4 regions of the Pontibacillus salicampi genome follow, and region 3 is predicted to be linked to each of the others. Evidence: riboswitches for the same ligand, from Rfam matches in the RefSeq annotation. Region 3 holds a riboswitch; each other region holds the start of a gene.
What was found. Region 3 has a riboswitch for thiamine pyrophosphate ahead of ACFFGV_RS15790 (YkoF family thiamine/hydroxymethylpyrimidine-binding protein). Riboswitches for the same ligand answer to the same signal wherever they lie in the genome.
Positions count from the first base shown of each region.

Region 1: it holds a riboswitch for thiamine pyrophosphate, as region 3 does, so the genes downstream of both, thiT (energy-coupled thiamine transporter ThiT) here and ACFFGV_RS15790 (YkoF family thiamine/hydroxymethylpyrimidine-binding protein) in region 3, are expected to answer to the same signal.
Region 2: it holds a riboswitch for thiamine pyrophosphate, as region 3 does, so the genes downstream of both, ACFFGV_RS12560 (thiazole synthase) here and ACFFGV_RS15790 (YkoF family thiamine/hydroxymethylpyrimidine-binding protein) in region 3, are expected to answer to the same signal.
Region 4: it holds a riboswitch for thiamine pyrophosphate, as region 3 does, so the genes downstream of both, tenA (thiaminase II) here and ACFFGV_RS15790 (YkoF family thiamine/hydroxymethylpyrimidine-binding protein) in region 3, are expected to answer to the same signal.

Region 1 is NZ_JBHLTP010000011.1:18,980-22,541, forward strand. It holds gene ACFFGV_RS12250 (DUF3951 domain-containing protein) at 1-104, shown strand, start outside; gene ACFFGV_RS12255 (hypothetical protein) at 153-293, shown strand; gene ACFFGV_RS12260 (PadR family transcriptional regulator) at 463-795, shown strand; gene ACFFGV_RS12265 (DUF1129 family protein) at 792-1,472, shown strand; gene thiT (energy-coupled thiamine transporter ThiT) at 1,596-2,186, opposite strand; TPP riboswitch at 2,331-2,431, opposite strand; gene ACFFGV_RS12275 (MFS transporter) at 2,938-3,562, shown strand, end outside.
Region 2 is NZ_JBHLTP010000011.1:76,231-79,792, reverse strand. It holds gene ACFFGV_RS12570 (cell wall-binding repeat-containing protein) at 1-733, opposite strand, end outside; gene ACFFGV_RS12565 (trimeric intracellular cation channel family protein) at 1,001-1,612, shown strand; TPP riboswitch at 1,677-1,778, shown strand; gene ACFFGV_RS12560 (thiazole synthase) at 1,870-2,631, shown strand; gene thiH (2-iminoacetate synthase ThiH) at 2,647-3,562, shown strand, end outside.
Region 3 is NZ_JBHLTP010000013.1:27,702-31,263, forward strand. It holds gene ACFFGV_RS15780 (ABC transporter ATP-binding protein) at 1-513, opposite strand, end outside; gene ACFFGV_RS15785 (ECF transporter S component) at 510-1,088, opposite strand; gene ACFFGV_RS15790 (YkoF family thiamine/hydroxymethylpyrimidine-binding protein) at 1,085-1,693, opposite strand; TPP riboswitch at 1,818-1,919, opposite strand; gene ACFFGV_RS15795 (putative bifunctional diguanylate cyclase/phosphodiesterase) at 2,237-3,562, shown strand, end outside.
Region 4 is NZ_JBHLTP010000010.1:9,598-13,159, forward strand. It holds gene kynU (kynureninase) at 1-1,190, opposite strand, end outside; TPP riboswitch at 1,545-1,651, shown strand; gene tenA (thiaminase II) at 1,845-2,540, shown strand; gene thiM (hydroxyethylthiazole kinase) at 2,592-3,386, shown strand; gene thiE (thiamine phosphate synthase) at 3,390-3,562, shown strand, end outside.

The sequences.
Region 1 (3,562 bases), on a different contig from region 3:
AAATTACAGGGCAATCCTATAACAGTTTTCAAGATGAACAAGAAATGGAAGAGGAAGAGGACAATCAAGAGGGAGAAGAAATAAACAAACTGCCCCATGTATGAGCTCTCCCTTTTGGTATAACCTATATACCAAAAGGAGGGGATTTCTTCATGAATCAGCATACGGAACGGCAAGATTATCATCCAGCAGCACTTTCCGCTGACATGCTGGAAGAAATAAGAACACTGGAACACAAACTTCGATCTCAATCTGACGAAGAAATTATTCTTATTGCTTATTCTCAAGACTGAACCACCTGTATAAAGGTGAAGTACTGGTTATCTAAGGCTCCTATTATAAGGGGCTTTTTTGTTTGTACAGCTACACAGACTCCATATCACAAACTATCTTGCTTTACCAATTAGTGTGGTATATACTTAACTATATGGTATTACAAGATAGTTTGAAAGGAATGAAAATTTGTCGCTTCGAAGTCAATTACTAAAAGGCATATTAGAAGGGTGTATACTATCCATTATTTCCCACGAAGAGGTGTATGGATATGAATTGTCTGTCAAACTTCAAAGCTTCGGACTGTCGGACGTAAGCGAGGGGTCTATCTACCCAGTCCTTTTACGCTTACAGAAGGCCAAGCTTATAAGTGGAGAAATGCGCACTTCCCCTTCAGGCCCAAAACGGAAATATTATCACATTACAGAGGAAGGAGAAAATACTTTAATTCAATTTAAGAAGGAATGGGAAAGCATTAAGCTTCCTGTGGAACAAATCATCAAGGGGAGGGACGGAGATTGAACGCCAAAGAGTTAATTAAGGAAAATAACCATAAGCGCAAGCTACTAACAGAAAACAATGAACAATATTACGAAAAAATGCTCATATATATTCGTACCCAACTATTTCTCTCGGAGGAACAAAGTGAAGAACTACTAATGGAATTATTAGAGCATTTACTCGAGGCTCAGCATCATGGAAAAACTGCAGAAGAAGTTTTTGGAGACAATCCAAAAGCTTATGCAAGGGAATTAGTCCAGCAGCTTCCTAAAGAAACTAAATCCAGCCTGTTTATATTCATTGGGTTTATCTTCGTTCAATTTATAGGCTGGATGGCACTAGGACATGGTGGTATCTCAGTCATTTTAGGGTTCTTTTCAGACCTTGGGACAACTACTATACATCTCGGAAGCGGTGCAGTACAAATTATCGTGGATGTCATTGCGTCCATTCTCGTTATTGCTTTTGTGTTAAAATTACTTAGGGATTCCATGTTTAAGAAGGTAAGCAAATGGATAGAGTTTATCATCATATGGATGTTACTTCTTTTTCTCTTTTCCATATACATTTTTTCAGATAAGCTGATACCTGCATTCGGAGCTACCTTTGAAGTTCACGGCATCCTCTTCTTCATCTTTGGTCTTATCATAATTGCTGGAAGTAAACGATTTGATACAAAGTTTCGGTTAACTAAATAAAGCACATAAAAGAGCAGACTCCTGCATCATAACGGCCTGCTCTTTTTCAAGCTCAACTCTTTGAAAAGCGTGGTAACTGTTATTTCAGAGCTGAGCCTCTTTTTATTAGTATATACCTACAATTTATACAGAGTTTAAAGCCTGTTTGTTTCCAAAATATATAAGGCGAGGTTGCTTATATATGACAAAACTCAAAATAAGAGAGCTGATTATAAAGGAAGGTGTCATATACCCAAGATTGTACGTCAGAGAGTATAGCCAAACAGGCACCCCTTCTGGTGCATAGGAGGCAAAAAAGACAATTCCGCCAATATAATGGCTGAAGAATCGCAGGATACTGCCTAATAAGGCCCCACTTGTTACATACGCCGTAATTTTTGCCGCGTTGCCCTCCTTCATGGAGTCCTGGACGTTCTTAGCAAAAATACCTGCTAAACCAACCACGGTAAACGCTAGTGGGTAGTCCATGATATATTGGACCGGGTGCACGATAAACGGCTGAATAAGTGAATTGATCAAGCCAATGAGCAAGCCTGTTAAGAGTCCACCTTTCAGACCCCACCGAAATGCCATAAAAAAGATTGGCACCATGGCAAATGAAATGGACCCTCCCTGAACCCAAAGTGGAACCGATAGATAAGGCAGGCTAAGAACAGCACCAATAGCAGCAAACATCGCTACTTCCACTAGAAATAAAATCCGACGATTTCTCATTTCACATCTCCCCTTTACTATTCTTCAAATATTGTGTGCAGATTAGCTCTGCTATTTCTTTCCTCACAGTTCAAAAGAAAAGAAAACACAAAAAAAGCAATGCAAGGGAGAGCTTTGAGATGGGTATCCTTTGTGCATTGCGTGCCATCACGAAAGCCACATCCCTACGTTAGAATTAACTAACAGGTTCAGAGGGTCAGAACGAATCGTTCACTCTCAGCCATCAGGCTCCCCTTGTGGTTTCTTACGTCTGCTTCTTTTGTAATATCTATTATAAGGAAAGCGTTATAATCTTTCAAGCTATGAAATAAATAGAAAATTCGTAGCAGATGTATCCCATTTCTTATTTGCGAAAATATATCGTCATACAGCCCATAAAAACAGCCTTACTCGCTTTTGTTTTCCTGAAGAGCGTGTTGCCACCCTAAACTGACAGGTATATAGAACTATAATACGAAACATTTTCCTATTCTCTATTTATAGGTACCGTTACTATGTCTTCTTCTTTTGCAAACTGGAGTGATTCAGGTTTTGCTATAATAAGGTTAAGCCTTACTAAGAGTGACGTTACTCTTAACCAGTTTCTTAAGATTTGCTTCCCCTTCGAAACCTTTGTCTTAACGACAAAGGTTTTTTTCTGTGTCCAAAAGTTGTATGACTTTACAAATATACACCTTCTTCTATAATATTGTTTCTTGTTGCATATAGACCACTTACAGACATGTTCTATTGACTGGAAAGGAGAAGGCCTATGAATACCAAACCTTCTATTTGGACCAAAAGCTTTATTAGTATCGCCTGTACAAACTTCTTCTTGTTTCTAACCTTTTACGCTCTGCTAACCACGCTCCCAATATACGTAACGGATACTTTAGGCTGCAGCGAATCAGAAGCCGGTCTAATTGTTACCGTCTTTCTATTAGCCGCTATTCTCACGCGTCCCTTCTCTGGTAAATTGTTAGAAATTGGTGGAAAGAGAAAGATGCTGTTCATTAGTTTAGTCCTATTTACCCTTTGTTCCTTTATATATATATGGACGGACTCTTTTCTGTTATTACTTACCTTACGATTCATTCACGGTATATGGTTTGCTATCGCCACAACTGCAACTGGTGCTATTGCAGCAGATATTATTCCAGCTGAACGCCGTGGGGAGGGACTTGGTTATTTCGCCATGTCTATGAATTTGGCAGTGGTAGCCGGTCCCTTTCTCGCCCTAACTCTCTTAAATTGGTTATCATTTCCCATACTATTTACTATCTTAGCTCTAATCGTCATCGGTTCCGTTGTGTTTGCTTCAATGGTTCAGCCTGTACAAGAACAAAATAAGACTTCCACTAGGAAACTTACACTTGAGGATCTTTTTGAAAAAAAAT
Region 2 (3,562 bases), on a different contig from region 3:
CTATATTCGTTTCAAAGCGGTCATTTCCAGATAGTCGAGTGGTGTCAATTCCAGATTGTTCCATTTGATTTTGCAGCTCATTACTAATAACTCCAGGACCTCCATAAATAGTAACATCTTGGACAGATGAAGATAATGAGGAAGGAAGTCTGTTATTCCTCGTTAGGTATATAGGTGTTTCTTCTATTGCAGAATGACTAGATGCCGATAGAGCGTCTGCGATAGTAAATCCATTAGCCACAATTGCCTTTGTGCTGTTTTTAAGACCACTTGCTTTATGGATTGCTTTAGCCGTTTCAAATCGATCATCTCCAGCAACACGAGTTGTGGTCAATCCCATTTTTTCCAACTGATTGATAACACTTTGGCTAATGGCATTTGGTCCTCCTAACACATACACTTTTTTCGCGTTTAGTCTTTTCATTTCCTCTTGTACCGAGGAGGGAAGATTTGAGGTTGAGGTTAATAAAATAGGCGCGTCCTTAACGCCTGAGAGACTGGCAGATGCAAGGGCGTCCGCTGGATTGTCGCTCCTTGCTAAGATAACAGAGTTGTCCTGATTAGTAAGCCCATTAGGCCAGCCTTGTTTAGATATTGCGATAGCTGTTTTGTATCGATCTGTTCCATTTACTCTTTCATACGTGTTCAATTCATTTGCAGCCAAAGAAGAGGGAGAGGAAATAATAAAGCTGCCTATCATACCGATGAGTAGAAACAGAATAGTTTTTTTCACGTTAACGCTACCACCTTTTTCGACAAAATTTTTTCAATTTAACGGTAGCATAATCTATTCCGCTTTACTATGGGAATAAAGGTGCCCAACCATAGTCTGGGAGGATGAAGCTTTGAGACTGAATAGAGGAAAGGAGAGCTATTCCAATATTAATGATATACCTTATTCGTGCTTTGCCATTTCATTGGGGAAAATCCGTGTAATATCGTTGATGTATGCTAAAATAGAGAATGATTTGTATTTGGATAAAAAGAGGAAAGATGTTAAATGGCTTGGGACTTATTAAACTTCATAGCAGTAGCAGCCTTTGCTTTCAGTGGTGCAATCGTTGCAATGAGTGAACGATATGATATATTTGGTGTCATTATACTTGGTGTTGCTACTCCCTTCGCCGGAGGAATTGCACGGAATTTATTTTTACAAGAAGATGTTATCCATATTTGGGAGCAGGGAATTTTTCTCTACGTAGCCTTTGGGACTATCATGATTGTGTATTTCTTCCCAAAGAGCTGGGTGATGTTCTGGAATAGATGGAATTTATACCTTGATGCATTTGGGTTATCCGCCTTTGCAATTCAGGGAGCAATCTTTGCTATGAATCACGAATTGCCTTTAGGAGCCGTAATGTTCTCTGCTATTCTTACCGGGGTAGGAGGAGGAGTAACACGTGATATTTTAGCGCAAAGACGCCCCATGGTGTTACATACTGAAATTTATGCGGTATGGGCATTGATAACAGGTGCTCTGATTGGGTTTGGAATAATTGATTATACGAGTACAGTGCAGTTGTACACTTTATTTGTAGCCATTATTGTCTTGCGGTTATTATCATTTCATTTAAATTGGCATTTGCGTTTTCGTGATTTATATCGATTATAATAGGTTTACAGCGAAACCATTTTTTGTTAACTTTAGTTTGTAAGCTTAAATTACTTAATTTCATAAAGCAAGCTAGGGGCGCCACGATGATGGCTGAGAGGACTCAATCCGACCCTTTGAACCTGAATTGGTTAAGACCAACGGAGGGAAGCGCGTGACTAACGTCACATGGACAGTACAGTGCAATGCATATCGTCTATCCAAAGCTCATCCTCCAAAGGATGAGCTTTTTTTATGAACAAAAAGGAGAGGATTCCATGTTAACGATAGCTGGACAAACGTTTTCTAATCGCCTTTTGACTGGTACAGGAAAATTTAAGGATCATAAAGAAATGAAAGAAGCCATTGAGCAATCAGGATCAGAGATTGTAACGGTTGCCCTTAGGCGGGTGGATCTTCGCGGTAATGATCAATATATATTAAATGATATACCAGAGGGTGTTCAGCTTATGCCGAATACATCTGGTGCAAGAACCGCAGAGGAGGCAGTGAGAATAGCAAGGCTAAGTCGGGCTAGTGGTATGGGGAACTGGGTAAAAATAGAGGTGATTTCTGACCAAACCTATTTATTACCAGACAATGAAGAAACGATTAAAGCAACTAGAATACTTGTGGAGGAAGGCTTCGTTGTATTGCCTTATATGAGTCCGGATTTAATGGCTGCCAAGCGAATGGAAGAGGCTGGAGCTAGTGCTGTAATGCCGCTAGGTTCTCCAATTGGATCGAATAGAGGGATTCGAATGAAGGAAATGATTTCAATCATTATGGAACAGATTGATGTACCTATCATTGTGGACGCCGGTATAGGGAAGCCGTCAGAGGCAAGTGAAGCAATGGAAATGGGGGCAGATGCAGTTCTTGTTAATACTGCCATAGCAACTGCCGCCTCTCCTGTAGATATGGCGAAAGCATTTGATTTAGCAGTAAAAGCAGGACGTATTGCATACGAATCTGGTTTGGGAGCGACATCAAAATCAGCAAATGCGTCCTCACCGTTAACAGGATTTTTAACCACATAATGTAAGGGGGATTCCATGAGTTTTTATGAAAAAGTACAGCAAATAAAGGAAATTCCTTTCTCTTCCCGAATGGAACAGGTATCAGCAAGTGATGTAGAGCATGTACTAAGAAAACAACGATTGGATGAACATGATTTCTTTGTATTGCTCTCCAAGGCTGCAGAAGGTTATTTAGAGGAGATGGCTCAGGCAGCACATCAAAAAACGATACAGCATTTTGGTAAAACAATGAAATTGTTTTTACCATTATATTTGTCAGACTATTGTGTTAACACATGTAAATACTGTAGCTTTAGTATCGATAATGTCTTTCCTCGCCGTAAGCTGACCATGGAGGAAATTGATCAGGAAGCTCGTGTTATTTCAGATATGGGCATTGAAGAAATTATTCTCTTGACGGGAGAGTCAAGGAAACATTCCTCCGTGGAATATTTGAAAGAAAGCATGAAGGTGTTAAAGCAATATTTTTCCTCTGTAGGGATTGAAATACAGCCGCTTAACACAGATGAATATGAGGAGCTAGTGGAAAGCGGTATAGATGGATTGACTGTGTATCAGGAAGTGTATAATGAAGAAATTTACCGTGATATCCATGTGAAGGGACCTAAGCGAAACTATAAATACCGTCTCGACACCCCCGAAAGAGGATGCCAAGCCGGAATGCGGAATGTGAACATAGGTGCGTTATTAGGTCTTGATGATTGGAGAAGAGAAGTATTTATCACAGGGATGCACGCAAGTTATCTAAAGCATAACTATATGGAGACAGAAATAGGTGTATCCTTTCCTCGCATAAAGCCAAATGTTGGAAGCTTTGAGCCGGCAGTAGAGGTATCAGATAAGAATATGGTACAGGCAATGCTGGCAACTAGACTGTTCATTCCAACTGCAGGCATTACCATTTCCACGAGAGAGCATCCCAAACTCCGTG
Region 3 (3,562 bases):
CTCATCTAAAATAAGAATGGCAGGTTGTAACGCCAACACACAAGCTAATGCTACCTTTTGCTTTTGCCCACCAGAAAGAGAGGAAATGGTACTTTCCTTATATTCCTCCATGTCAACTAATGATAGTACTTCTTCTATTCTTGTTTCGATTTCCTCAGGGGGGGTCTGGATATTTTCTAATCCGAAAGCTATTTCATCCTCTACTGTAAGCATACAAAATTGACTTTCTGGATCTTGGAATACCACTCCAATCCGTTGACTCCATTGCCCAGGAGAGCTATTGGAAATGGATGCTTCGTTAAGCTTTACATCACCCGCTGTGTATCCATCTAATTCACTTGGATAAATTCCATTCAAGCAAAAGGTGAGCGAGCTTTTACCAGAACCGCTCGGGCCAAGAAGAAGCATGGTCTCTCCTTCTGAAATAGTAAAAGAAATGTCAGAAAGGGTGCTTTGTTCTGTTTCTTCATAGTTAAGAGAAAGCTGTTGGATGGATAACGTATCCCTGCTCATGCGGCTTTCTTCTTTCGCCATTCTTTACCAAGGGCAAAGCTGGATAGTACACCTGTCTTCGCTAATCCGTCGCTAATTGCTTTTCCAAGTAAACCAGAAATGACAGCCCCGCTAATCATTCTTACAATCAGCATACTAACGATGTAGGTTGTTCCAAACGCAGCGTAACCTGATCGGAAGTAGCCCCAAATAAAGCTGAAAACAGCCGCACCTACACCAGCCATCATAAGGACTGCTAAGGTATATCGCTTCCACCTAGTCAGTGCGAATGCGGTTTCTGCTCCTAATCCTTGAATAACGCCTGAGAGAATTAGGATAGGTCCCATAGCGTTGCCTAGCAGCACTTCAATGGTAGCGGCTATGGTTTCAGAAAGAAAGGCTGCTCCAGGCTTTCGAATAATGTAGGCTGCGATAATGGAAACTATAAACCAAATACCGAAGATAAGATCATATCCAATTGGTCCCATCACTGCTGCTAGCAGCTTTCCAACTGGTAAAAATGCCAAATAGACAACAGCGAATACTACAGAAAGCACGGACATAACAACGATTTCTTTCAGTCTCCAATTATTCATTCCTTTTTCCCTCCTTTAGTAGAAGGGCTGTTAGCAGAAATAGTGACAGTCATGACGGTGTGAGAGGAGCCATTTTTCTCTACATCGGTAAACACTTGCTCTAACCCGTTATAAATAGAATTTCCATCGCCATCTAGCCGGGTCGCATAGTGTACGGAGGATACCTCGATACCCTGCTGCTTCATAGACTCAATTTGGCTGTAAATAGTATCCATATAATCGCCGCCTCCCATTGGATAAAGAGAGAACATTCCTGCTGCTTCTTGATGAATGGTTTGACTGTTTGCAGCGTTTAATGGTGATTCGTCCTCTGCCATATACGTGTCGCCTGATGTGTCTCCAGGACAGCCAATAGAGTAGGTTGCATTAAAAACAACGTGATGACCAGTGCTTGCTGCTTGCAGAAAGGCTGCCTTTGTGACATCAAAGATGTGGGTAATTCTCCCGCGTACGCATGTCCCGATATCAGTCGTTTCCATCCAAACCTTTGATGTATCTACTTCTTTTAAGGCAGATTGAATCACCTGTACAAAATCATCTGTCATTGGATAAATAGCAAAGTTGCATCCAGCTATCCGATTACTTCCGCAAACTCGTTGTTCCATGAATATTCCTCCTAGTAATGAATGATTTTGAACGACACAAGGTGTTATAAACACAAAAAAACTGCATCCCAGGGGAATGCAGTCTAATATAAGATAGGGCACGATAGGCACGTGCTCGTAAATATCAAGTTCGACTGCACTTGCCCACGCTAGTATTATCCAGATCGGGTCATAAGGGTCGGAATTCATCCTCTCAGCCATGTACATAGCTCCCCCAGTGCGTAACGCTAGGTATGCAATTTTAGTTCGTTCACAAGTATAGAATAATAGAAGAATCAAATATTGTAAACATGTGACGATAATAGAAAAGAGGAATATGAGAAAAGAAACACTGTCGTGAAAGCTGCATGTACCCTTTGTTAGTCCACGTTCTCTCCTTTTAGGAGAAACTATAGAAAAATAAAAAATAGTCATATATTTGTTAGAATGAGCAAGAAAAATCGAATTTTAACGAAAATTTTACTGATATTCTGTTCCGCATATTCCAATATTATAATAAAATTTAAGTCTATTACACTAGGTCTTCCGTAATGAGGAGTGGGGATGTTGCAAGAATTGCAAGGTAATTATGAGAGTGGATTGGTTCTCCTTTCCCTCGTAGTAGCTATGGTTGGGGCATATATTTCTCTTGATATTGCACAGCATATTGCTCGGACAAGTAGAGATATGAGAATCCCCTGGCTATTTACAGGGGCTGTAACGTTTGGGATGAGTCTCTGGTCGGTACATTTTATATGGGTTAATGCTTTGCATGTCCATATACCTATATTGGAAAATGGCAGCGCGACCTTCTTGTCTATCTTGCCTGTCGTACTGGCGAGTATGGTTGCGTTTTATATGATTAATAAGGGAGTTATTACCTATATTCAAGTGTTTCTGGCTGGGGTTATTATTTCAGCTGGAATGATCGTTATGCAAATCGTAGCAAGAACTGCATTAGTCATGCCTGGAGTGGAATTGCGTTTTCATGCAGTCTATCTTTTCCTTGCGAGCTTTGTAGCATTCTTATTAGCAGTTGGTTCTATACGTCTGCTAAGAAAAATACAGCAGCATCGTTCCCGCCTTCGTAAAATAGGAAGCGCTATTGGATTAGGAATAGCCAACACGCTATTGTATTACATAGGTACAAAGGCCATGCCCATTTACGTGAGAGATACGAAGGTGTTCACTGCCACTCCATTTAGTGACAATACAGCGCTTGTATTGAACGTTACCATTATGATGACGGTTTTATTAGCCGCTGTTTTATTGCTTGGGCGTGTGGAGAACTTAAGCATGCAGCGCTTAGCCTATTACGATATTTTAACCAACCTCCCGAATAGAAGATATTTTATTCAAAAGTACGATGACCTTCTGAAAGGAACGGCTAAACAAAAAGGCGTCATCTCGTGCATCTTGTTTGATGTGGACCATTTCAAATGGATTAACGATACATTTGGATATGAGGCTGGTGATGAATTCCTAAAGCAGATTGCAAAGGAGATACGAGATCACGCTCATCCTACAACAGTTGTAGCAAGACTGGATGGAAATCGCTTTGGTTTGCTATATAGGAAGGGGAAGACAGTGGAGGATTTGCAAGAAAGGCTGGAAAGCATCCAGGAAAGCTTTCGTGGAATTCCATTTGATTTAGGACAGTTAGAGTTTCGCCCAACCCTATCAATCGGTGCTAGTATGAAGGAATATGATAATCCGAGCTATACCTCTTTATTTAGCCATGCAGAAAGAGCCTTACACTTTGCTAAGGGGAATGGTCGGAACAATATTCAGATCTACAATAAAGATATTCATTCTAATGAAAGAGAACACCAGCTGTTAAACGGTATGAAGCATGCAATGAAGAGAGGGGAATTCTCCCTTTACTATCAA
Region 4 (3,562 bases), on a different contig from region 3:
TCTACATACGTATTGTACAAAGCTACAGGTGCCAGGCGAATAACATTAGGAGCTCTGAAATCAGGTACGACCCCATAATCCTTTAGCGATTTACAAATACGGGCAGCCTCCGGATGCTCCAGACACACATGCCCTCCACGACGGTGGTCTTCGTCTGGATTTCCTATAGCAAATCCAAAGCTCCAAAGCTCTTCGTTAATTAAATCCATCATATAGCGAGTAGCATGCAGTGATTTCTTCCTTACTCTTTCAATAGTTGCTTCCTGAAATAATTCTAAGGAGCCAATTAATGGTGCAGTGCTTAGCATGTGAGGTGTACCAATTTGGTAGGCACCAGCATCTTTAGCTGGCTGGAACGTGTGACTCATATCAAACTGACTATGTTTATCAGAGCCAAACCATCCAGCTAAGCCGGGGTTCTTTCCAAAGTGCTGTTCGTGCACAAATAATGCCGCCACTCCACCAGGGCCATTATTTACATATTTATAATTACACCAATAAGCAAAATCAACCCCCCATTCATGAAAGCGATGAGGAATAGCTCCAACAGAATGGCACCCATCAAAACCGATTAAAATCCCGCGTTTGTGCGCTTCCTCCGTCAGCCTCTGTATATCAAGCAGCTGACCGCTGCGATATAGAACCGTTGGCAATACAACTAACGCCACCTCTTCGGTCATAGCCTCAATAATGTCACCTTCTAAAATTTGCCGTCCATCTGGGGAGGACACTTGCAGCAGGTGTTCCTCAGGATCCAATCCATGCAGCTTCAATTGACTCTGTAAGGCATATATATCTGAGGGAAAATTTAATTCATCCGCCACTATTTTATTTCTTTTTCCTACTGGTTGATAAAAAGTGGCTACTAATTGATGAAGATTGGTAGTTGTGGAACCGCTTACAATAACCTCTTCCGATTTAGCCCCTACTAAAGGAGCGCTCTTTTCTCCTAGTTCTTCAGACAAGTAATACCATGGATACTTCCCCTGCATCCATCCACCAATACCGAGCTGCTTCCAAGAATCTAAAACGTCTAATAATGATTTCTCCGCCCGTTTCGACAACAGCCCAAGCGAGTTCCCATCCATATAGATTGTCTCAGGCTGTACGTAAAACTCCTTTCGAAATGCAGCGAGTTCATCTTGATCATCTAGTGACTTGGCATATTCTTTCGAAACATCCACATCCAACACCCTCTCTCCCTTTTTCTCTTAGTTTACCATATTAGAGAAAAACCAGGTAAAGATGACAAAGGTACTTCCTCTTTTTGCAGCACAAAAAATAGACTATCGAGCCCAAGAGAAAAACCAACACATGGATACCTCTCCTCAACACCTAATAGAGTGCCAATAATTTCGTTATAGTGGCCTCCGGAAGCAATGGAGGAAGTGATTTCATTATCTCTCAAGAAAGCTTCATAGATAGTGCCTGTTCATATATGGACAACCCTTTGCCAGGAATGGGTTAAATCGAATGTCTTGCTCACTCCCCTTTAAGGTGATTGGAACTCCTATCCAGTCTATGTTATAGTAAGACGTGTATAGGAAGTCCACTAGGGGCGCCTTCTATGAAGGCTGAGATAAGGCATTGCCTTGGTCCCTTTGAACCTGATCTGGTTAGTACCAGCGAAGGGAAGTGGAGTCGGTTGGATAGAATATAAAGCGCTTCGTTTATTCGTATGCTGCTTTTCACAAACATCCATAACCGCTCCAGTTTCGGAGCGGTTTTTTTGTATCTAATTTGGGTAAATCTATCAGCAGCAAGGAGCCCAAGCAACACTTCTATCCAGCTTCACCCCACCGTTCCTAGTGCTTCCTCCCAAATTTCATTTAGGAGGCAGAAATATGACATTCACTGAACAACTTCGCCAGGAGGCAGAACCAATTTTTGAAGCTATAATGGAGCATCCATTTGTAAGAGGAATTGCCAATGGAGATGTACCAAAAGGGGCTGTGACACATTACGTAAAAGCAGACTTTGAATACTTAAATGCTTTCATGCATCTTTATGGCATAGCAGTATCAAAGTGTCATGATCGAGACGATATTGAATTTTTCACGCAAAATATAGACTTTGTGCTAAATAGTGAAGTCCACCCTCACCACAATTTATGTGAGTATATTGGTATTCCTTATGAACAATTGCAAGGATACCCGTTACCTCCGAATGCAGATTACTATATTAAACATATGAAACACCATGCCCATGAGGGAAATTTAGGAGAAATTCTAGCAGCCTTACTTCCATGTCCGTGGACGTATCTTGAAATTGGGAATCGACTCATGGAAGAAGTGAATCCGGATACAAACCACCCATTTTATACATGGATTACCTTCTATGCTGATACATCCATGTCCAATACAACTATTAATCTACGAGAACGATTAGACACATGGGCTGAAGGAGCAAGCGAACGAGAGAAGGAACACATGAAAGAAGCGTTTATCAAGAGCTGTCAACTAGAATGGGCTTTCTGGGAGATGAGCTATAACGAACAAACATGGGATCTTATCCCAAGGGCATCAGTGGCCTCTTCTTAAAACAGTTATACACTTTTTATCCACAATTATATTAAAGGAGGAAATCATTTCATGCTAAATAGCTCTTTGCTTACAGCATTGCGGGAGAAAAAACCGCTTATCCACAATTTGACGAACGAAGTCGTAACTAATTTCACAGCAAATGGACTTTACGCTATCGGGGCAGCTCCTGTCATGTCAAAATCAAGAGATGAAGCGGCGGAGATGGCCTCCATTTCAGATGGAGTACTGATTAATATTGGAACATTAACCTCTGAGGATGTCGATGCTATGCTCCAAGCAGGTAAAAAGGCAAATGAGTTAGGCCTTCCAGTAGTGCTCGACCCTGTCGGAGTTGGTGCCACCACGTACCGACAAGAAATCTGTCAACAGTTTATCAACAACATCTCCTTTACAGCTATACGCGGAAATGCTGGGGAGATAGCCACCCTCATCCACCAGGACTGGGAAACACGAGGAGTAGACTCTTCTGATAAAGGAGATGTAGCAGGTATTGCGCAACAGGCTGCTAAAGAGCTGAATACCCTTATCCTACTAACTGGGGAAACAGATGTAGTTTCCGATGGAACGCAGACTGTTTTATGTCGTAATGGAACAAGCATGCTGACAGCCATTACGGGGTCAGGATGCTTATTGGGCTCGGTTCTTACAGCATTTCTAACATTAGGTGGACAACCTGTGGATAATGCCGTGACCGCTGTAACTACGTATGGGGTTGCAAGTGAACAAGCTGTTCCAAAAGCAAATGGTCCAGGAACATTTCACGCCCATTTCCTAGATGCTCTAGCTGCTGTTACTGAAGAAACAGTAGCCCAATATGGTCGTGTTGAACAAAAGGATGTGTAGAACATGAAACCTGTCACAGAGATACTACCGCTCTATTTCATTATGGGCAGTCAGGATTGTACCCACGATCCAATCTGGACATTAGAAGAAGCCATAAAAGGTGGAATTACCTGCTTCCAGTTTCGAGAAAAAGGAGAGCATGCGTTAGCGGGTGAAGAAATGGAGGCTTTAGCTCG